One region of the Echinimonas agarilytica genome, then DNA from elsewhere that is predicted to be linked to it. Evidence: predicted binding sites of a transcription regulator. Region 1 holds the regulator's gene; each other region holds the start of a gene.
The links. Region 1 encodes MetJ, which represses methionine synthesis genes. Its sites were predicted from a motif close to TAGACGTCTAGACGTCTA; they were not measured.
Positions count from the first base shown of each region.

Region 2: metK (methionine adenosyltransferase) is a predicted target of MetJ. The motif match lies at 2,354-2,371, and genes of this name have one in related genera.
Region 3: metE (5-methyltetrahydropteroyltriglutamate--homocysteine S-methyltransferase) is a predicted target of MetJ. The motif match lies at 2,471-2,488, and genes of this name have one in related genera.
Region 4: metA (homoserine O-acetyltransferase MetA) is a predicted target of MetJ. The motif match lies at 2,648-2,665, and genes of this name have one in related genera.

Region 1 covers NZ_JAMQGP010000001.1:326,514-331,759, forward strand. Annotated here, with positions in the region: gene priA (primosomal protein N') at 1-1,074, opposite strand, end outside; gene rpmE (50S ribosomal protein L31) at 1,288-1,500, shown strand; gene NAF29_RS01375 (thermonuclease family protein) at 1,530-2,411, shown strand; gene metJ (met regulon transcriptional regulator MetJ) at 2,415-2,741, opposite strand; gene metB (cystathionine gamma-synthase) at 2,985-4,139, shown strand; gene metL (bifunctional aspartate kinase/homoserine dehydrogenase II) at 4,171-5,246, shown strand, end outside.
Region 2 covers NZ_JAMQGP010000011.1:111,698-116,943, reverse strand. Annotated here, with positions in the region: gene rsmE (16S rRNA (uracil(1498)-N(3))-methyltransferase) at 1-190, opposite strand, end outside; gene NAF29_RS17880 (tRNA-uridine aminocarboxypropyltransferase) at 377-1,054, shown strand; gene metK (methionine adenosyltransferase) at 1,170-2,318, opposite strand; gene pgk (phosphoglycerate kinase) at 2,859-4,022, shown strand; gene NAF29_RS18365 (prepilin-type N-terminal cleavage/methylation domain-containing protein) at 4,136-4,621, shown strand; gene fbaA (class II fructose-bisphosphate aldolase) at 4,815-5,246, shown strand, end outside.
Region 3 covers NZ_JAMQGP010000006.1:194,415-199,660, reverse strand. Annotated here, with positions in the region: gene NAF29_RS12625 (ketoacyl-ACP synthase III) at 1-56, shown strand, start outside; gene metE (5-methyltetrahydropteroyltriglutamate--homocysteine S-methyltransferase) at 118-2,457, opposite strand; gene NAF29_RS12615 (LysR family transcriptional regulator) at 2,592-3,521, shown strand; gene NAF29_RS12610 (LacI family DNA-binding transcriptional regulator) at 3,569-4,567, shown strand; gene NAF29_RS12605 (cytochrome-c peroxidase) at 4,611-5,246, opposite strand, start outside.
Region 4 covers NZ_JAMQGP010000003.1:594,773-600,018, forward strand. Annotated here, with positions in the region: gene metH (methionine synthase) at 1-1,644, opposite strand, end outside; gene metA (homoserine O-acetyltransferase MetA) at 1,663-2,604, opposite strand; gene NAF29_RS09855 (HvfX family Cu-binding RiPP maturation protein) at 2,750-3,430, shown strand; gene NAF29_RS09860 (NAD(P)H nitroreductase) at 3,529-4,086, shown strand; gene NAF29_RS09865 (porin) at 4,214-5,246, shown strand, end outside.

The sequences.
Region 1 (5,246 bases):
GAAGCTAGGTGTTGCTGAACCTAAAATAAGTGATATGCCCTCGTTTTTGGCGCGCATAACCGCCAAATCTCGGCCATGATAACGAAATCCATCTTGTTGCTTGTAGCTGGCATCATGTTCTTCGTCGATGATGATAATGCCAGGGTTCTTCATGGGAGTGAAAATGGCTGAACGAGTTCCCAAAATTACTGACACTTGCCCCGTTCGTGCGGCTTGCCATGCAGCGAGTCGCTCTGAGTCGTTTAGCCCAGAGTGAATGACGGCAATGTGAACGCCTAAGTGTTTGCGAAAGCGTGCTAGTGTTTGTGGCGTTAAACCAATCTCTGGAACCAAGATCAGCGCTTGTTTCCCCGCTGCAATGACATCTGCAATGACATCTAAGTACACGCGTGTTTTGCCTGAACCGGTAACGCCTTCAAGTAATGTCACGTGAAAACCGTCTAAGTGACGCTGTAATGCAGTGATAGCAATCGCTTGCTCTGTGGTTGGTGGTGGAGCGTCGCTGTCGGGCTTTTGAGTCGGAAGATCAGAGAGTGTTGCTTGTTCAATCCATTGTTTTTCGAGTAACGCGTCGATGGTCGCTTTGGCGACGCCCGCAGCAGTGATGCTCCCTTTATCCTGAGGGCCGGAACTCAGCAGTGAAAGTAGCTTCCATTGTTTTTTAGCGCGACCTAAATCATGAATTGTTAAGGCTTGGCCTGCATCGGTCAAACGCCACACTTCAATATCAGAAGCGTCGGGCGCATCGCCCATGCGCAGGCGCTTGGGAAGTGCGTGGTGAAATACTTCGCCCACAGGGTGTTGGTAGTATTGGCTCGCCCATCGAAGCAGCTTATCAATGTTAGGCGTCCATAATGGCACATCATCGAAAATCGTTTCAACGGCTTTGACTTGTTCAATGGGCCAATCGCTGGTGTCTTTATGCGCCACGACGATTCCTACCATCACTCGGCGCCCAAAGGGAACCTGAACGCGACAGCCAATGGCGCAGTGAGTCAACGAGTCGACCTTGTAATCAAAGGTTCGGCGCATTGGCACTGGTAATGCTACTTCGATGATGGATTCAGTCGACAAGGTGATATTTCATGAGTGATTGCTTAATGTCTGAATGGTATCATGGAAGCGAGTCAACGAAAGTGCCTTATCAATTGGTTAAAAAATTACCAATCTATTATTGATCTGGACGCCCAACTCCATTAGAATTCGCGCCCTTACGATAATTGTAACCACGTGTGGTGTCTGACTTCGGGTTAGATGGCGACACGGCCTGAACTATAGAGGTTTCCCATGCAACAAGGTATTCATCCTGAATATTCAGAAGTCACTGCAACTTGCTCTTGCGGTAACAAAATCCAGACTCGTTCTACTCTGGGTAAAGATTTTCACATCGACGTATGTAGCGCATGTCACCCGTTCTATACTGGTAAGCAGAAAGTTCTGGATACCGGCGGACGTGTTGATCGCTTCAAGAAGCGTTTCGGTGCATTGGGCAAAAAATAAATTTTTGCACCATGAGAAAAGGGCGCCTGATGGCGCCTTTTTTGTATCCAGATTTTGTTATTCAGTCGATAAAGGTGGATGAAACACGCATGCAAACATGTATCCGAGTTTTTTGTTTATTGTGTTTGATTGGACCGTTTGCCAACACTTATGCAGCAACGCCTCACATGCTTGCCTGCCCACCCATTACACAGCGCACCAATCTCACTATTCAACAGATTCACGACGGCGACACGGTCACATTAAGCAACGGTGAGCGAATTCGTTTTTTGGGGATCAATGCGCCAGAGATTAATCATGATGTGCCTGCGCGGAGCCAACCTTTTGCATTGGAAGCGCGCGAAGCCCTTACTCGCTTGCTCGATGAACAATCAATTTCAGTGGGAACCGATGGCCGAGGTGTTGACCGGTTTGGTCGTACACTTGGGCATGTGGTGAACTTTCAAGGCGTGAATGTCAATCAGCAGCTCTTGCTTGAGGGAATGGCTCGTCTAATGGTTATCGATGATTTTGATATGTGGCGTTGCTATGCCATGGCCGAGTGGTTGGCGCGTGAGCAGCGCATTGGCATTTGGAGCCACAACAAGGCGCATCCGGTGATGGCGCAATCGATACGAAAAGCGCACCGAAAATGGATTGAGGTGTCAGGGAAGGTCACTCACTTTGAGCGTTCTAGCTCCAATCTGTGGTGGGTGCTGGATGACACAGTTTGGGTAGGCGTTGAGCTGGCTCAAGCTGATTCAGTCAATTTGCCCAGCGATATATCGGTCATTGGCGAGCAATGGATTGTACGCGGCACTGTACATAAGTCGTATGGTAAGTTCCGCATGCGACTTAAACACCCTTCTCAGGTGCTTCGAGTTGAAGAGTGGCAACACTGGGCCACGCAAGTGGGCCCAGTCGTCAACTAAGTATTACTCGTCTTCGTATAAATCTGGCACGGGTAAACCGCGTTCTTTTAATATTCGAAGCACTTCTTCTGGTAAGTTGTCCGGCTTGTCTTTGCTCAGATCAACATCGGTAGGTAATGGCTGGCCGGTGTAAGCATGCAAAAATGCTTCACACAATAGCTCCGAATTCGTTGCATGGCGTAAATTGTTGATTTGTCGGCGAGTTCTCTCGTCGGTCAAAATCTTTAGAACTTTCAGTGGGATAGATACAGTGATCTTCTTCACTTGCTCGTTCTTCTTACCGTGTTCGGCGTAAGGGCTAATATATTCGCCGTTCCACTCGTCCGCCATAAATCCGCCTGTTTGTTAGCAACTCTTCTTTTAATATCCTGCATGATTTTACCCACCTTCATGGCTCAGTCAAATTTTGGATTGCTATACGCAAGGATTTCTAGACGTCTAGATGTATTGACGTCCAATTAAAGGGCGGCTAAGGTGGCACTATTGTCAGGGAGCAGATGTAGTTATTCTGTACCCCGTGAGACCCTCAAATATCAATTGAAAGCGGGGTTGCTTTCAATCAGGAGACCGAATATGAGCCATGACAAAACCGCAACGACGGCCGTGCGCGCAGGAATAGATAGCGACACTCAACACGGAGCAGTGGTTCCACCTATATATTTAACAAGCACTTACAGCTTTGCTGGCTTTGATGAAAAGCGTCAGTTTGACTATTCACGCTCGGGAAACCCCACACGTAACATGCTGGGTGCAGCCATGGCCGATTTAGAAAAAGGTGCTCACGGGGTTGTGACTGCTTGCGGTACTGCTGCTTGTCATTTGGCGACTATGTTATTAGACGCTGGCGATTTATTGGTGATCCCACATGATTGCTACGGTGGTACTTATCGCTTATTTACCAATTTAGCGGCCAAAGGACATTTTCGTTTAGAAATTGTTGACCAACATGATGAAGTGGCTTTGGCGAAAGCGTTGGCTCAGAAACCGAAAATGGTATGGGTTGAAAGCCCAAGTAACCCATTGATGCGTTTAGTTGATATTGCAAAAATCTCCGAGCTTTCTCATCAAGTGGATGCCTTAGTCGTGGTCGACAACACCTTTATGTCGCCAGCACTGCAACAGCCTCTTACGCTAGGTGCTGATCTGGTGGTGCATTCCACCACTAAATTCGTCAATGGTCACAGCGACGTGGTGGGTGGCTGCCTGATTGCCAAATCTGAAGAAATCGGGGAGCAAATTGCGTGGTGGTCGAACTGCATTGGCGTCACTGGTGCACCATTTGATAGCTACCTGACGCTTCGGGGTATTCGAACACTGCTGCCGCGTATTCGTCAGCATGAAGAGAACGCCAAAGTATTGGTGGAAGTATTAGGGCAGCACCCGAAAGTCTCAGCAGTTCATTATCCGGGTTTAGAGAGTCATCCAAGTCATGAATTGGCTAAGCGTCAGCAATTTGGCTTTGGCGGTATGGTGGCGTTTGAACTCGACGCAAGCCTCAAAGAAGTAAAAGAATTTTTAGCCGCGCTTAAATTGTTCTGTTTAGCGGAATCGTTGGGCGGAGTAGAAAGCTTGATTGCTCACCCTGCAACCATGACCCATGCGGCTATGGATGAAAGCGCTCGACTCGCGGCAGGTATTACAGACAACTTGTTACGTCTGTCGGTGGGCATCGAACATGTGGATGACCTCAAAGCTGATCTAGATGCTGCCTTTGCAGCCATTGCTTAATTTTTTGGTGCAGTAGTTAGGTAGACGTTTTATGACAGCTCGACAAGTGCATAAATTTGGTGGTTCTAGTCTTGCCGACAGCCATTGTTTTAAAAAAGTCTGTGAATTGGTGCAGTCACATACACATGGCGGCGATATGGTCGTTGTTTCTGCTGCGGGAAAAACCACCAATCATTTGCTCGCATGCATGCAGAGTTCCAATGCTGATGAGCACAGCGAATGTCTAGATGTCCTGCATCAATTTCAAAGCACATTGATCACCGAAGTACTCGATGCCGTGCCCGCACAACCGCTGTTGCAAGCTTTAGCGCTTGATATTGCCAATTTACGTCGATGGCTTGGCGAGCCCATGAGTACGACTCGCCAGGCTGAATTTGTGGTCCATGGTGAAATGTGGTCTGCGAGACTTTTAGCTGCGGCACTAAACCAAGCTGGCAGTAAGGCACAGTGGCTGGATGCGCGCGTTATCTTTTGCGCCGGAGAAGGCCCGCAACCAGCAATTGATGTTGAACAGTCCACCGTCCTTCTCAAGCCAATTCAAAAGCAGCACCCAGATAGCCGCTTAATTGTGACCGGATTTATCGCACGGAACGCACAAGGCGATAGCGTAACGCTTGGCCGCAACGGTAGCGACTATTCCGCATCGATGCTGGCAGTACTTGCGCGTGCTAAGTCGGTGACAATTTGGACCGATGTAGCCGGGGTATTCAGTGCCGATCCTCGCAAAGTGAACGGTGCTCACACGGTACCACTATTGTCGCTTCAAGAAGCCGATGAACTGGCGCGCCTTGGCTCTCCTGTGCTGCATGCGCGGACACTGCAGCCTTTGCTCCGGACTCAAATTCGAGCTGCTGTTCGCTCGACCTTTGCCGCAGATGGAAATCACACTCAGATGATTTCTGGACAAGCGGGCGACAAAGGCGCTAAAACCGTGACGTATTTAGACAATGTGAGTGTGATTAGCATTGAATTGTCGCGGCATCATCAGGTGGCAGAGATGGGACTTCTATTGAGTTCGTTTCTGGGTAAGCATCAGCTTATGCCATTAGCGACTCAGGTCAGTGAAGACTTACATCGAATTCGTTTTTGTTTTACCGAAGAGCTGGC
Region 2 (5,246 bases), on a different contig from region 1:
CGTGAACGGTACGTTTTGCTACATCGGTGAGTATCGCAGAATAGTAACCACCAGAGCCATCAAAGAGGTGGATTTGTTCGCCTGAGCGCATGCGCAATACGCGAGCCACATGGCCTGCTGCGCTATCACTTAATTGCAGGGCTTGCTGCGCTATGAGCTGTTCTGGGTGAAAAATGCGTGTGGTAGCCAATGTCGATCAATCGCAAGTCATCATAAGTCTATGCTAGCAGATATGGGGGCGGGAGCGGCTTTATCAAGTAAATCATAAGGCAACTTTTAGCCACACTACACGAGTGGTAAGATGCAGCGATCGTACTCAATGCAATTGCTCTTTATAATGAGCTATTGAAAAACACTAAATGGGTTGGCCTTGGCTATGAATGCAGTTCGCCAATTGTATGAAATCAATAAGCAGCGGAGCACGCGGCCCTATATTGGGCGTGGCAGCCATAGTGTTAGATGCGCCGATTGTCGGTTGCCGCCTTTAAAGTGTATTTGCCACTTGCGACCGATGCCAGAGGCTTCGGTGCAAATCATATTGTTGATGTATCAGGGCGAAGTCTTTAAACCCAGCAATAGCGGTTGGCTTATAGGCGATGTGGTGGCGCAGACCAGTGCTTATCAATGGTCTCGCACTGACGTTGATCCGACACTACTGTCACAGTTAAACGCGCCTGATGTGCAGCCGTTCGTAGTGTTCCCCGGCGATTATGCAGAATCAGAACGAGCTGTGTTTGAGCATGTTCCCGCACTTCCAAATCACAAGCAACCTCTGTTTGTTCTCTTAGATGGTAGTTGGCGAGAAGCGCGTAAAATGTTCCGAAAAAGCGCCTATTTAAATGAGTTTCCGCTGCTATCGTTTAACCCCTCTGAAATGTCACGGTTTGCTTTAAGAAAGGCTTCCCATGACTACCAACTTGCAACCGCTGAAGTTGCAGCAAGAGTGTTAGACGTAGCGGGGTGGTCAAACGAGGGTGTGCGGTTAGATGCTTGGTTTGATGTCTACAATCAAGCCAGTCTTAGTGAAGCACGCCGAATCCGCGATCATCAATGAGTTGCATTAAAATTGGCGCAGAGGCAGTGCATTCTTATCCATAAACGTCGGAAACAGTAGACACAAAAAAGCCCAGTCGGAACTGGGCTTTTAGAATGTTGAACCATTCAGAGCGTTATTTAATACTGGCTTTGAGTGCTTCTACTTTATCCGTCGCTTCCCAAGGAAATTGAGCTCGGCCAAAGTGACCATAGGCTGCTGTTTCTTGATAAATCGGACGCGCTAAGTCGAGCATTTCTTGTAGGCCGTAAGGGCGAAGATCGAAATGTTGACGAACGAGTTGAACCAGAGTTTCTTCGTCGTACTGGCTGGTACCAAAGGTGTCAATACTAATAGAAGTGGGTTCTGCTACACCAATCGCATAAGATACTTGTAACTCAGCGCGGTCTGCTAAACCTGCTGCGACCAGGTTTTTAGCAACATAACGTGCTGCATAAGCTGCGCTTCGATCGACTTTAGAAGGATCTTTACCTGAGAATGCACCACCACCGTGACGAGCCATGCCGCCATAGGTATCGACAATAATCTTACGCCCGGTTAAACCGCAATCGCCCATTGGGCCGCCAATAACAAAACGTCCGGTTGGGTTAATGAAGTACTTCGTGTCTTTATTTAACCATTCCGCAGGTAATACAGGTTTAATAATGACTTCTTGTACCGCTTCGATTAAGTCTTTCTGGTTCACTGAGTCGCAGTGCTGAGTAGACAATACAACGGCATCAATACCAACAGGTTTACCGTTTTCGTAGGCAAACGTGACTTGGCTTTTGGCATCAGGCCGAAGCCAAGGTAAAGTGCCATTTTTACGAACTTCAGCTTGGCGTTTCACCAATTTGTGCGAATAAGTAATTGGAGCAGGCATCAGCTCTTGAGTTTCGTTGCTCGCGTAGCCAAACATTAAACCTTGGTCGCCGGCGCCTTGTGAGCGCGGGTCATCGCGATCAACACCTTGTGCAATATCAGGAGATTGTTTACCAATCGCGTTTAACACTGCGCATGAATCTGCGTCGAAGCCCATATCTGAATGGGTATATCCAATTTCACGAACCGTTTTACGAGCAAGCTCTTCAATATCGACCCAAGCTTCGGTAGTAATCTCGCCGCCAACCATCACCATGCCGGTCTTTACATAAGTTTCACAAGCTACGCGAGCTTTCGGATCTTGCTGAATAATAGCGTCGAGTACGGCATCAGAAATTTGATCGGCTATCTTATCCGGATGTCCTTCAGAAACTGATTCTGAGGTGAACAAGTGTTTTGCCATGAGTATGCATCCCAATAATTAGAAGTTTATACGTATTTACGTCTAGACGTCTATTCTAGTTATATCCTCCCTAAATTACTAGGTGTTTATCATTTGGTAAATATCAAAGGACATTGATACTCAAGCGCTTGGTTTTAAAGGTTGAAGTGTTGTTTTGTAACGAATTAATGACGACTGGTCTGATGCCTATATTGAGAGTTTGCAGCAAGGCTGTTGCACTTTATTATATAGCGCGGGTTGATTTATAATGTTTAACCCCAAGATTAGTAAGCAAATTAACATTTGATCCGAACCAAAGTGTGATACATCTCTGATGTAAATCAATTACGATTTTGTTCATTTGTAACATAATGCCGCCGTTAGCCATAAGATCTCGTATTACGAGAGCAAATATTTTCACTGCGCTGTCATCTGGTTCTACTAGACTAAGCTCTTTAAGTTGAACTCGGCGCAATAAAAAGGTGCAGCATTGATGCGCCAATACTTGATTTGAACCGCTTAGGTTCGCCCCCATAACGAAGCAATTCTAGAGGAACCATCATGTCCGTATTGAAAATGAGTGACTTGGATTTGGCAGGCAAGCGTCTGTTTATCCGTGCTGACCTAAACGTGCCAGTAAAAGACGGCAAGGTCACATCTGACGCACGTATCCGTGCATCAATTCCGACAATTCAAATTGCGTTAGACGCAGGTGCAAAAGTTATGGTGACGTCGCACTTGGGTCGCCCTACCGAAGGCGAGTACGCAGATGAGTTCTCTTTGCAGCCTGTGGTTGATTACTTAAATGAAGCGTTAGATGTTCCAGTGCGTCTGGAAAAAGACTATGTGAATGGTGTTGAACTTAACACTGGCGAAGTTGTTGTTTTAGAAAATGTTCGCTTCAATAAAGGCGAAAAGAAAAACGACGAAGCATTGTCTAAGCAGTATGCTGCATTGTGTGACATTTTCGTCATGGACGCATTCGGTACGGCTCACCGTGCACAAGCGTCAACTCACGGTGTTGGCATGAATGCACCAGTTGCTTGTGCTGGCCCACTATTATCAGGTGAGTTAGAAGCACTTGGCAAAGCAATGGACAATCCAGCGCGCCCAATGGTTGCAGTTGTTGGCGGTTCAAAAGTATCGACTAAACTTACAGTACTCGATTCATTATCTAAAATTGCGGATCAACTCGTGGTAGGTGGTGGTATCTCGAATACCTTCGTTGCAGCCAAAGGTCATAACGTAGGTAAATCGCTGTACGAAGCAGACTTGATTCCTGAAGCTCAACGCTTAATGGCAAGCTGTGATATTCCAGTTGCAACAGATGTTCGTACGGGTACAGAGTTCTCTGAGACTGCGCCGGCAACAGTGAAGTCAGCGAGTGAAGTTCAAGATAACGAAGAAATCATGGACTTAGGCGATGATTCAGCACAAGCAATGGCTGATATTTTAAAAAATGCTAAGACGATCATTTGGAATGGTCCAGTAGGTGTTTTTGAATTTCCTAACTTCCGTAAAGGTACTGAAGTGGTTGCTCGCGCAATTGCTGAGTCTGACGCTTTCTCAATTGCTGGCGGTGGAGATACGCTCGCAGCAATTGATATATTTGGTATTGAAGATCAAATTTCTTACATTTCTACCGGTGGCGGTGCTTTCTTAGAGTTTGTAGAAGGCAAAACGTTACCAGCAGTAGCGATGTTAGAAGAAAGAGCAAAAGGTTAACTGCTTCTGATTGAACGGGAGCTTGACTCCCGTTTTTCTATTTTAGAGGTTGAAAGTAGCGCTCTAAAATAGAAAGCTAAGCAAATTATAAGTAGTGAGCTGTGCAAATCGTTATGCAAAAACTTCAAGGTTCTCAGCGTGGATTTACGTTGATTGAACTAGTCGTTGTCGTCGTTATCTTGGGGATCTTGGCAGTGGTTGCTGCCCCACGCTTTATCAATATTCAAGATGATGCCACTTTATCTACGCTGGAAGGGTTTAAAGGAGCCATTAATGGCGCTAACTCTCTCGTATTTGGTAAAGCCGTGTTTGCAGGGTTAGAAACAAATCCGAATACACCCATTGATATCGATGGCACAACGATTGAAGTCCGATATGGTTTTCTTGAGGCTGAAGTCGAAGAAATGACATTCGCGTTGAACATCAATGAAGACGATTGGATTATGGAAGAGGACTTCCCGAATAACGATAGCATCACTATTTGGCCAGCAGGGCAGGACAAGAACACGTCGAATTGCAGTTTGACGTACATTCAAGTGACTACTCTGGGCGGAATACCTGAAATTGAAATTAACGCTGATGACGCGTCCGATTGTTGATTATTCAGCACTTTCGGTCACAATATTGACTGAATACGTCACTGTGATTTAGTTGATTTAAAGGTTATCGCAGTATGATCAAGAACACGATATTGGTTTGGCTCAAAGAAGTTTAGGTTTTACTGAAAGCTTTCGACTAAACTAGTTTCAAAAATACACAATTTATATTTATCAACCCAACAGGATAAACATCATGTCACAGAACATTTTTGATGTTGTTAAACCAGGCGTATTAACTGGTGATGACGTAAGTAAAGTCTTCGCAATAGCAAAAGAAAAAGGTTTCGCACTACCAGCAGTGAACTGCATTGGTACAGATTCAGTTAACGCAGTATTAGAAGCTGCCGCAAAAGTTAAGTCTCCTGTTGTGGTTCAGTTCTCAAACGGCGGCGCTGCGTTCTTTGCTGGCAAAGGTTTTAAAGGTGAAGGCCAACAAGCGGCGATCTTGGGTGCTATCTCAGGCGCTAAGCATGTTCACAATATGGCTGAAGCGTATGGTGTACCAGTTATCTTGCACACCGACCACGCGGCTAAGAAATTATTGCCTTGGATTGACGGTATGCTTGACGCGGGTGAAAAACACTTTGCAGAAACAGGCAAGCCATTGTTCAGCTCTCACATGATC
Region 3 (5,246 bases), on a different contig from region 1:
TGCTTGATGAAGCGATTGAACAGTGTCGAACCCACGGCGCTGGTAGTATGATTTAAAGCAAATTGAAGATCTAAAAAAGGCAGCGTGAGCTGCCTTTTTTATGCGAACTTGAGGTTGTTAAGCTGTTTCAAGTAGATTCGATTCAAACTGAGCAATATCACTCTCGTGCTGAACCCGCACGTGTTTTGCAGCTTCGACCATATTGGTCAATGCGGCCGTCGTTTCAGGCCACCCTCTGGTTTTAAGGCCGCAATCCGGGTTGACCCAAATTCGATTCAAGGGCAAACATTCCAGCGCTTTGTTCAGTTGCTCGACCATGTAGCCGGTGCTCGGAATGTTCGGTGAATGAATGTCATATACCCCTAAACCAATCGCATTGGGATACTCAAAGTCATCAAAACTTTGGAGTAATTCCATGCCAGAGCGGGAGGCCTCAATTGAAATCACATCGGCATCTAAATCGGCAATAGATTGCATAATGTCCTCAAATTCGCAGTAACACATATGAGTATGAATCTGAGTTTCGTCCTTCACCACTGCGGCACTAAGTTTAAATGCATCCACAGCCCAACTCAGGTACTCATCCCAATCTTTTGTGCGCAGCGGCAAGCCCTCACGCAATGCAGGCTCGTCTATTTGAATGACCTTTAAGCCAATACGTTCAAGATCTTTCACTTCATCGCGAATGGTCAATGCAATTTGCTGCGCCACATCAGAGCGCGGAAGATCAGAACGCACAAAGCTCCAGTTCAAAATAGTCACAGGACCGGTCAACATTCCTTTCATCGGCTTTGTGGTTTGTGCTTGGGCAAACTCACTCCAGCGCACAGTCATAGGCTCAGGGCGAGAAACATCACCGTAAATCAAAGGCGGCTTCACGCAACGTGAACCATAACTTTGTACCCAACCCAAACGACTGACAGCGATACCATCGAGCAGCTCGCCGAAAAACTCCACCATGTCATTTCTTTCAGGCTCTCCATGAACCAGTACATCAAGACCCATGTCGTCTTGGCGTTTCACCACATCAATCACTTCCTTCTCTAAAAATGAATCGTACTGTTGAGCCGAAATCTTGCCCGCTCTGAATGCTGCACGTTGCTTACGAATATCTGGAGTTTGAGGAAACGATCCAATGGTGGTGGTTGGAAATGCTGGCAAGGCTAAATGTGCTTGTTGCGTGTTTATGCGGGTTACAAAATCACTTTTTCTCTCACAGTGCTCTGGCAACACAGAGAAGGCGCGCTGACGCACCGACAGGTTCAAAATACGGGGGGAGTATGCCTTTTGACGTTGAACCTGGTCACTGTCAGTAAATAACGCTCGATCGGTAAACGACTGGCAACCATTGAGAGCTCGAGTCAATGCGCCAATTTCATTGAGCTTTTGGCGCGCAAAAGCCAACCAACCTTTGAGTTCTTCGTCTAAATCATGCTCCACGTCAGCATCAACAGGCACATGCATTAACGAGCATGACGGGGCAATCCACAATCGATCTCCACGTTGCTCATGTAACGGCGTTAGTTTTTGCAGCTCTAAGCTCAAGTCTGCACGCCAGACATTACGACCATCAATCACACCGACCGAGAGAACCTTATCTTCTGGCCACCGTGTGGCGATATCAATCACCTCATCCGCTGCGCGAACAGCATCAATATGAAGACCATCAACGCCTGATGCTATGACGGCTTCCAACTTTTCAGCCACACCACCAAAGTAGTTAGCGAGTAATATTTTTCCATTAAAGTCACGCTTTAATTGTGCATAACTTTGAGCCAATGCAGTGACCCATTGCTCGGGTAAATCTAACGATAGGATGGGCTCATCAATCTGCACCCAATCAGCGCCTGCTGCGCTTAGCTCGTTTAATAATTGCTGATAGGCCGCTAGCAAGCTCGGCAACAAAGAGAGCTTGTCGAATGATGCGGCTTCATCGACTGATCTGCATTTACTCAACCACAAAAAGGTCAATGGCCCAACCACAACAGGTTTTGCGTCATGGCCAAGCACCTTGGCTTTCACAACGTCGTTGATTAATTGTCGAGATTTTAAATTGAATGTTTGATTCACAGCCAACTCGGGTACCAAGTAGTGGTAGTTGGTATCAAACCACTTCGTCATTTCGAGCGCTGCAGATGTTTTTCCACAGCAATCCGTTGCACCGCGCGCAAGGTTAAATAGCTGTTCCAGTTCTGATGCGTCTTTACGATGGCGGTTTGGGATCACGTCAAATGTAAGACACAACTGCAAAATATGGTCGTAATACGCAAAATCACCCACCGGAATAAGATCTAAACCCGCTTGTTGCTGCCATCCCCAGTTTTGTAATTTAATAGAGTCAGCTTGATGTTCGAGCTGCTCGACTGAACTATCGCCACGCCAAAAAGACTCCAGCGAAAATTTTAATTCTCGACTTGCGCCGATGCGAGGAAAACCAAGATTGTGTGATAAAGCCATGACCAAATTCCTTTAGACGTTTAGATGGCTAAATTATGGCGACACACCGAACATGAATCAATCTCATGTTTTTACCATTAAACACGATTTTTTTTCATGTATAATCTTTCTCATATTTTCCAAAAGGTTTAATCATGCTCGAGCTTAAACATCTCAAAACCATGCTTGCATTGAAACAAGCGGGCTCTCTTGCCAGCGCTGCCGATGTGCTGCATATGACACAATCGGCCCTGTCGCATCAGCTCAAAGAGCTCGAAGGACGATTTGAACAGCGCATGTTTGAGCGCAAGAGCAAGCCATTGCGTTTTACGCCGGCAGGTGAACGAGTGCTTAAACTTGCAGAGCAAGTCATGCCCCTTGTGGTTCGTACGGAAAGCCAGCTCAAACAATTACAACAAGGCGATGGTGGGCGTTTAAATATGGCCATTGAGTGCCATAGCTGTTTTCAGTGGTTACTTCCTGCATTGGAGCAATATCGGCAAATTTGGCCCAGTGTCGAGGTCGATTTTTCCAGTGGCTTTCACTTTGATGCCATAGAGGCATTGATTGCAGGTGAACTGGATCTAGTGATCACCGCAGATCCCGAGAATCATGCAGACATTGAGTATTTTGCGCTGTTTCGCTATCAAAATTTGATGTTGATGAGCCCTGATCACGCTCTAGCTCAGCAAGATACGGTCAATGCAAATGACTTGGCCGACCAACACCTCATTACTTACCCTGTCGATCCTCACAAGCTTTCTGTATATCGAGATTTAATGATCCCAGCGGGTGTTGTGCCTAAAAATGTGCGACAGGCTGAACTCACATTAATGATTGTTCAGCTTGTACTGAGTGGTCGCGGCATCGCTGCGCTGCCGAATTGGGTGATTGCCGAATACATTGAAAAAGCGAGCTTATCTGCCATCCCTTTTAGCCCGCCTTTGTGGAGCACGCTATATGCAGCAGTCCCCAAACAAAAAGCTCATCAAGCCTATTTGACAGGGTTTGTCGACATTGCTAAGTCGAGCTGCTTTTCTCGCTTGAGCGATATCATGGCAGTTGCAGGTGGTCATCGCATTTAGTTGAAAACTGAGAGATAATCGACCCGCAAATTTGACGAGTGAGTATCATGGCAACCATTAAAGATGTATCAGAAAAAGCAGGTGTGTCACAGGCGACGGTGTCGCGTGTTCTCAATGGATCCGATAAAGTCGTTGAGTCGACCTGCGAAAAAGTAATGGCCGCCGTAGAGGCTCTAGGATATCGCCCAAATACCCTTGCTCGAGCGATGGCATCTGGACGTTCAGGAATTGTTGGCATGATGGTGCCTGAACTTGCTTCTCCAGTGTATTCGCCGCTCATGGGCGAAGCAGAAGCATTACTGCGCAAGCACTCCAAGCAGCTTATTGTAGCCAGTGGTCATTGCGATCCAAAATTAGAGCGAGAAGCCATCGATTTTTTGTTGCAGTGTCGATGCGATGCGCTCATTTTGATGGCCGAAGCCGTGAGCGACGAATACCTTTTAGACATTGCTAAAGCGAATGTTGAAGTTGTCATCGTTAACAGAGCGGTTGATGGCTTAGAGTCAAATTGTGTATCACTCGACAATATTGCAGGCGGCAAACTCGCTACACAGTTCCTCATCGATGCGGGCCATACTCACATCGGCTGTATTACGGGCCCTCAATTTAAACCGGATGCTCGCGATCGCCAAAGCGGCTTTTTACAAGCGTTGCGTGATCATGAAATCGCTTACTCGGCAGACCGTATTACTGAGGGAAATTACACCGAACAAAGTGGCTACGAAGGCATGAAATCATTGTCTTCAAAAGGAGTCAGTGCAGTGCTTTGTGGAAACGATGAAATGGCATTTGGCGCCATTGCATACTGTCGAGATCATCAAATAAAGGTGCCCGAGGACGTCTCCATTATGGGCTTTGATAACCTCCATTTTGCACGCTACACCTACCCTGCACTAACTACGATGCACTTTCCCATTGATGAAATGGCGATATCAGCAGCACACTTGATTTTGAACCGATGCTATAACATCGATCCAACTGCCCCTATCACCCGCCGCTATCAGCCAAATATTGTTGAGCGACAATCGGTCAACAAAAGCGCATAAAAAAGGCCTGAATACTCAGGCCCCTTCACATCAATATTGCAATTTAAAACGAATTGCTTGGCTCCAATCTCATTCCATCTGGATCAGGCGTTTGGTCGCTAGGAATCCAATCCGCCAAACATTCAGCATTTTGCGTACACGGATCGGTGAGGCTTTCAATGAAGGCTATCAAATCGTCAATCTCATCATCTGTCAGCGCTGCGGGCTTAAGCAAACTTGTACCAGCCGTCATTTGCACTTCAAGCTCTGCCATTGCATCTTGAGTATTTCTTTGTGCATTGTCTGTTTGAATGCCAGGTTGCAGCGCCGATGCTGTGTAATCATAAGTTGCGACCGATTGTGCAGGGTCTAGATGATGAACAATCACTTCTTTGAGCGTAGCGAATGCCCCCGCATGACCGTAAGGTGCCGTTTCAGTTACGTTCACTAGACTAGGTGTTCTAAAAGCAAATGTATCTGCTGTTCCCTTCGTAAAATTGAATCGACCAAAATCGTTATCTTTGGTCAGACCGTTATTTTTTCCGCGTCCCAGTTGCGGAGTAGCAATCACATGGAAACCTTCATCGGTAAATATGGAGCCATTGTGGCACGCCGCGCAGCCAGCACCACCGTTATCAACACCTTGATAAAACAACATAGCGCCTTGTTTAGCCGAATCAGAAATCGCGTCATCATCGCC
Region 4 (5,246 bases), on a different contig from region 1:
TTTGATGTCTTTGACCGCTTCAATAAAGTCAACGGCATAATTGTTATGCTCGTCAATACCCGTTGCTACAGCAAAAATATTCGGATCGAAAATGATATCTTCAGGCGGAAAACCTGCTTTTTGAGTCAGCACTTCATAGGAGCGCTTACAAATCTCATATTTGCGTTCGCGCGTGTCTGCTTGTCCTTTCTCATCAAACGCCATCACAATCACAGCGGCACCATAGCGCTTGATGGTCTTGGCTTGTTCAATGAAGTTTTCTTCGCCTTCTTTCATCGAAATGGAGTTGACGATACCTTTGCCTTGAATGCATTTTAAACCGGCTTCAAGGACTTCCCATTTTGATGAGTCGATCATAATAGGAACGCGCGAAATATCGGGTTCCGATGCAATCAAATTAAGAAACCTAACCATGGCTTTTTCGGCATCGAGCATGCCTTCGTCCATATTGATATCGATAATTTGAGCGCCGTTTTCAACTTGGTGACGAGCAACGTCCAGCGCTTCGTCGTAGTTTTCGTCAACAATAAGGCGTTTAAAACGAGCAGAACCGGTCACGTTAGTTCGCTCACCAACGTTTACGAACAAGTCTTCTGCGTGAATGTTGAAGGGTTCGAGACCTGACAAGCGACATGCAATTTTAGGCTCAGGAAGTTGACGTGGCTCAATACCATCTAAGCGTTGGGCAAATTGGCGAATGTGCTCAGGAGTTGTACCGCAACAGCCGCCTACCAAATTCAAAAAGCCCGCTCGTGCCCATTCTTCAATGTGCTCGGCCATTTCTTCTGGGCCAAGATCGTATTCACCAAATGCATTCGGCAAGCCTGCATTTGGGTGAGCGGATACATACCCTTCGGATACGCGTGATAGTTCTTCTACATATTGACGTAATTCTGCCGGACCCAATGCACAGTTTAAGCCCATGGTGATTGGCTTGGCATGGCGCATTGAGTTGTAGAATGCTTCAGTTGTTTGGCCTGATAACGTGCGGCCTGATGCGTCGGTAATTGTGCCAGAAATCATAATTGGCAGGCGTTTACCCACTTGATCGAAAGACTTTTCTACAGCAACGATAGACGCTTTCGCGTTTAGGGTATCGAACACGGTTTCGATCAGAATTAAATCAGAACCACCGTTGATGAGAGCCACGGTGGCTTCAATATAGGCTTCAACAAGTTCATCAAAGCTCACGTTTCTAAACCCCGGATCATTCACGTCTGGGCTAATGGAGCAGGTTCTGTTGGTTGGGCCTAAAACACCTGCAACATAACGCGGTTTATGCGGTTCTTTGGCGGTAAATTCGTCTGCAACGGAGCGCGCTAATTTAGCCGCTTCATAATTCAACTCAACGCACAGATCTTCCATGTCGTAATCGGCCATGGCAATACTGGTGCTGTTGAACGTGTTGGTTTCGACAATATCTGCCCCAGCTTCAAAATAAGCGGCATGTATATCGCTAATGATTTGTGGTTGAGTTAACACTAAAAGGTCATTGTTACCTTTTAAGTCACAGCTCCATTGAGCGTAGCGTTCGCCACGATACTGTTCTTCTTCGAGCTTATAATCTTGGATCATGGTGCCCATACCACCATCCATGATGAGAATTCGTTCTTTAAATGCTTTTTCTATCGTTTGCTGACTCACAAAAACCTCTCGCTCAACCTACAACATGGCCTTGTCGGCCACAGGCTTTAACTGACTTAAATCGTACGGTGTTGTTTGATACACGAAATAGTTAAGCCAATTTGAAAAAAGCAGATTGCCATGGCTGCGCCAGCGAACAAGCGGGCCATTTTCGGGCAAATCTCCGTGGTAATAATTTTTAGGAACGTCGGGGGATAAACCTTGCGACACGTCCCGTTTGAATTCGTTGTCCAGTGTTTCTGGATCATACTCTGGATGACCCGATACAAAGAGTTGCCGCCCATCATTTGATGCGACTAAATAAACGCCTGCTTGTTGTGAGTCCGCGAGCACATGTAGATCGTTATGTGCGGCAATCTCTGCTGCGTTTATTTCTGCATATCGAGAGTGCGGAACCCAAAACACATCGTCAAAGCCGCGCATCAAAGGGTGGTTATGATAGCGCACCTGATGTTGAAACACGCCAGAAATCTTACTTTTGCGAATATGCCGGTCAATTCCATACAGAGTGTAGAGCGCTGCGTGCGCTGCCCAACACAAATACAGTGTTGCATTGACGTGAGTGTTGGCCCAATCAATGATGGTTTTCATTCGATCCCAAAACACCACATCTTCCCATTCTACGAGGCCAAGAGGCGCACCGGTAATGATCATGCCGTCGTAGTTTTTATGTTCTACCTCTTCAAATGTTCGGTAAAAAGCATTGAGGTGTTCTTCGGGAGTATTCTTTGAAACTCGATTATCAATGCGTAAAAGGTCCACATCAATTTGCAATGGCGTATTCGACAACATCCGCAAGATTTGAATTTCAGTTTCAATTTTCTTGGGCATTAGATTCAGAATGAGCACATTCAGAGGGCGAATATTTTGCGAGCTAGCGCGCTGTTCACCCATTACAAAGATGTTTTCTCCAGTCAACACCTGAGTGGCGGGCAGTCGGTCTGGAATGTTAATCGGCATAAAGCATCTCTGAGTACGTAAAAACTACCGCCATACTAATTCATAAACGTTTAGACGTCTAGAAGTCTGATGTTTTGAAATTTATTTCCCACTTCCCGGTTCTATATTGAATAGCAATGTGTTTAAGCAAACTCAAAGGGACAACATGCTGAATCTGACAGAGATGTATCACGGCACGATTCGCCACCTCACTATTCTTGATTTCCTGCCGCTATTTTTCATGCGTATGATCTTAGCGCCGGTGATGATTGTTGCAGGCTACAATAAGTTGCGCATCAGCGATGCACAAGCGGGGATTTTTGAACAATTATTGCCTGATCCGAACGTGGTTAGCTGGTTTGGTAATGCCGATTGGGGATTGGGATTACCGTTTCCCGAAGTGCTTGCATTGATGGCCGGATGGACTGAATTCTTAGGGGGCTGGTTAATATTGTTCGGTTTGTTAACACGACTCGCAAGTATTCCGCTGATGGTGACAATGCTTGTGGCAGCATTCGCAGTGCATTGGGACAATGGCTGGTTTGCCATTGCCCCGTCCAATGGTTCAACCAGCGCAGCTTTAGTTTGGTCTTGGCTTCATTTGCCGGGAGGATCGGAGAGCATTGCCAACAGCGCAGAGGTCGGAGAGCGGTTGGCGAAAATCAAAGATATTGTTGCTGAAAATGGCTTTCCTGATTATCTGTACGGACGAGGTTCCATTGCGATCTTGAATAATGGTATTGAGTTCGCTGCAATTTACTTTGTCATGCTGTTAAGCCTTTTCTTCAAAGGGGCCGGGCGATTCTTAAGTGTTGATTATTGGCTCACTTTAAAGCACAACCGTTAAACTGATTCAGGCGCTATATTTTGTTGAGGATTGCTACAAATGTGGTTAGCAATCCTTTAACATGATGCTCACAAACCTCTCCAACAAAGGCGCCTTGAATGGATGCGCTCGAACTTCTGCTAAATCGTTATTCCCAGGGCAAATTGACTGAGCCCGCACCGTCTGACGCAGCGCTAAACACAATTCTTTGCGCGGGTTTACGAGCCCCGGATCATGCCCACCTTCGACCTTGGCGATTTTTAGTGTATCGCGGTGAGGGTCGTGAAGAGTTAGGTTGTATTTTTGAGCGGGCCGCTAAGAACAACCCCGATTTAAATGATGCAGCTGTGCTCAAAGCGCCCACATTGCCTTTGCGCGCTCCTATCGTCATAACAGTGATCGCCCAAGTCGTTGATCACCCTAAAGTGCCACGCGTTGAACAATTATTGAGTGCCGGATGTGCAACTATGGCGATGCAGCAAGCGGCACAAGCCCTTGGTTTTGGCGGAATTTGGAGGTCTGGCGTTTACACTCAAGACCCTTATGTGAACGATGCTTTAGAACTTGGCCCAGAGGATGAAATCGTTGGATTTTTGTACCTTGGCACTGAACAGTTTCAGGGTAAACCGAGCGAAGTCCCCAATCTCTCTGACTTCGTTACCTTTATTGGCGAATAATCAATTAGTTGATAGCGCCAAACAATGAACTATTCTTTAGTTAATATTCAGTCAAGGTGGCTCCTTGGCTGAATTTCTGTGATTAAAATTCACTGAAAATTTATTGGATATTTAAAAAGGACACACAATGATGTGGATTAAACGCACTTTAGCGCTTGCTGTAATTGCTGGCTCAACGTCAACTCAGGCGTTTGAACTCTACAAAGGCGATGAGCTTACCGCTCAAATGAAGGGCTATTTGGAGCTTAACGGTATTTATACCGACAGCGATACGTCGTTTAAGGATGGCACCTCAAGGATTGGTTTTCAGTTTGATCACCCCGTGAATGAAGAGTGGAATATTGGTGCGTATTTAGAGTGGGGCGTCCGTACGACTAATTCAGGCAAAGATCTGAAAATTAGTGGTGATGAGCAGGCCTCTTTGTCGTCGGGCGATCCCGACGATGCGATATCACTGCGTCAAGGCAATGTGTATCTGAGCCATGATCAATGGGGCGACATTAAAATCGGGAAGCAGTGGTCGGTGTATTACGATGCATCGTTCACAACGGATGTGTACAACGTGTTTGGTGGTGAAGCATCGGGTACCTATAACTTCGCATCAGACGGCGGTTTGTCGGGAACCGGTCGAGCCGACAACGCAATCACATGGCGCAAGAGCTATCAGGGATTAGACATAGGTCTGCAAGGTCAGTTTTCGCCCGGCGAGCTGGATGCTTCAGACTTCGACTCAACCAGTGAAGATGATATTCGACTCTCCACCATTGATGGTGAATTCGATTATGGTTACTCCATGAGCTTGGGATACACCTTTGATGTTGGCATGCCTTTGTCCATTCGCGGTGCCTATAATTATGCCTTGATTGAAGTGAAGGGTGAGGTTGATGGTACTCAGGTATCGGATGTGGACGACGAAGCATGGGTGGGTTCAATTACATTAGGTGAGACACTGTTCGCGAAGGGCTTTTATGCATCGGTTTCTTATGCGCAATCGGAGAACCATGAATTTGATGCGCAAGGTATCATTTATGATGCCGAAGGTTGGGAAACAGTCATTGGCTATGGTTTCAGCGACCAGTGGCAAGTCTTTGTTGGTAACAATTTGCTCAAAGCAGACGATTCAGATTACGCCGCAGCGCTTGAGCGGTACTTGGATGATA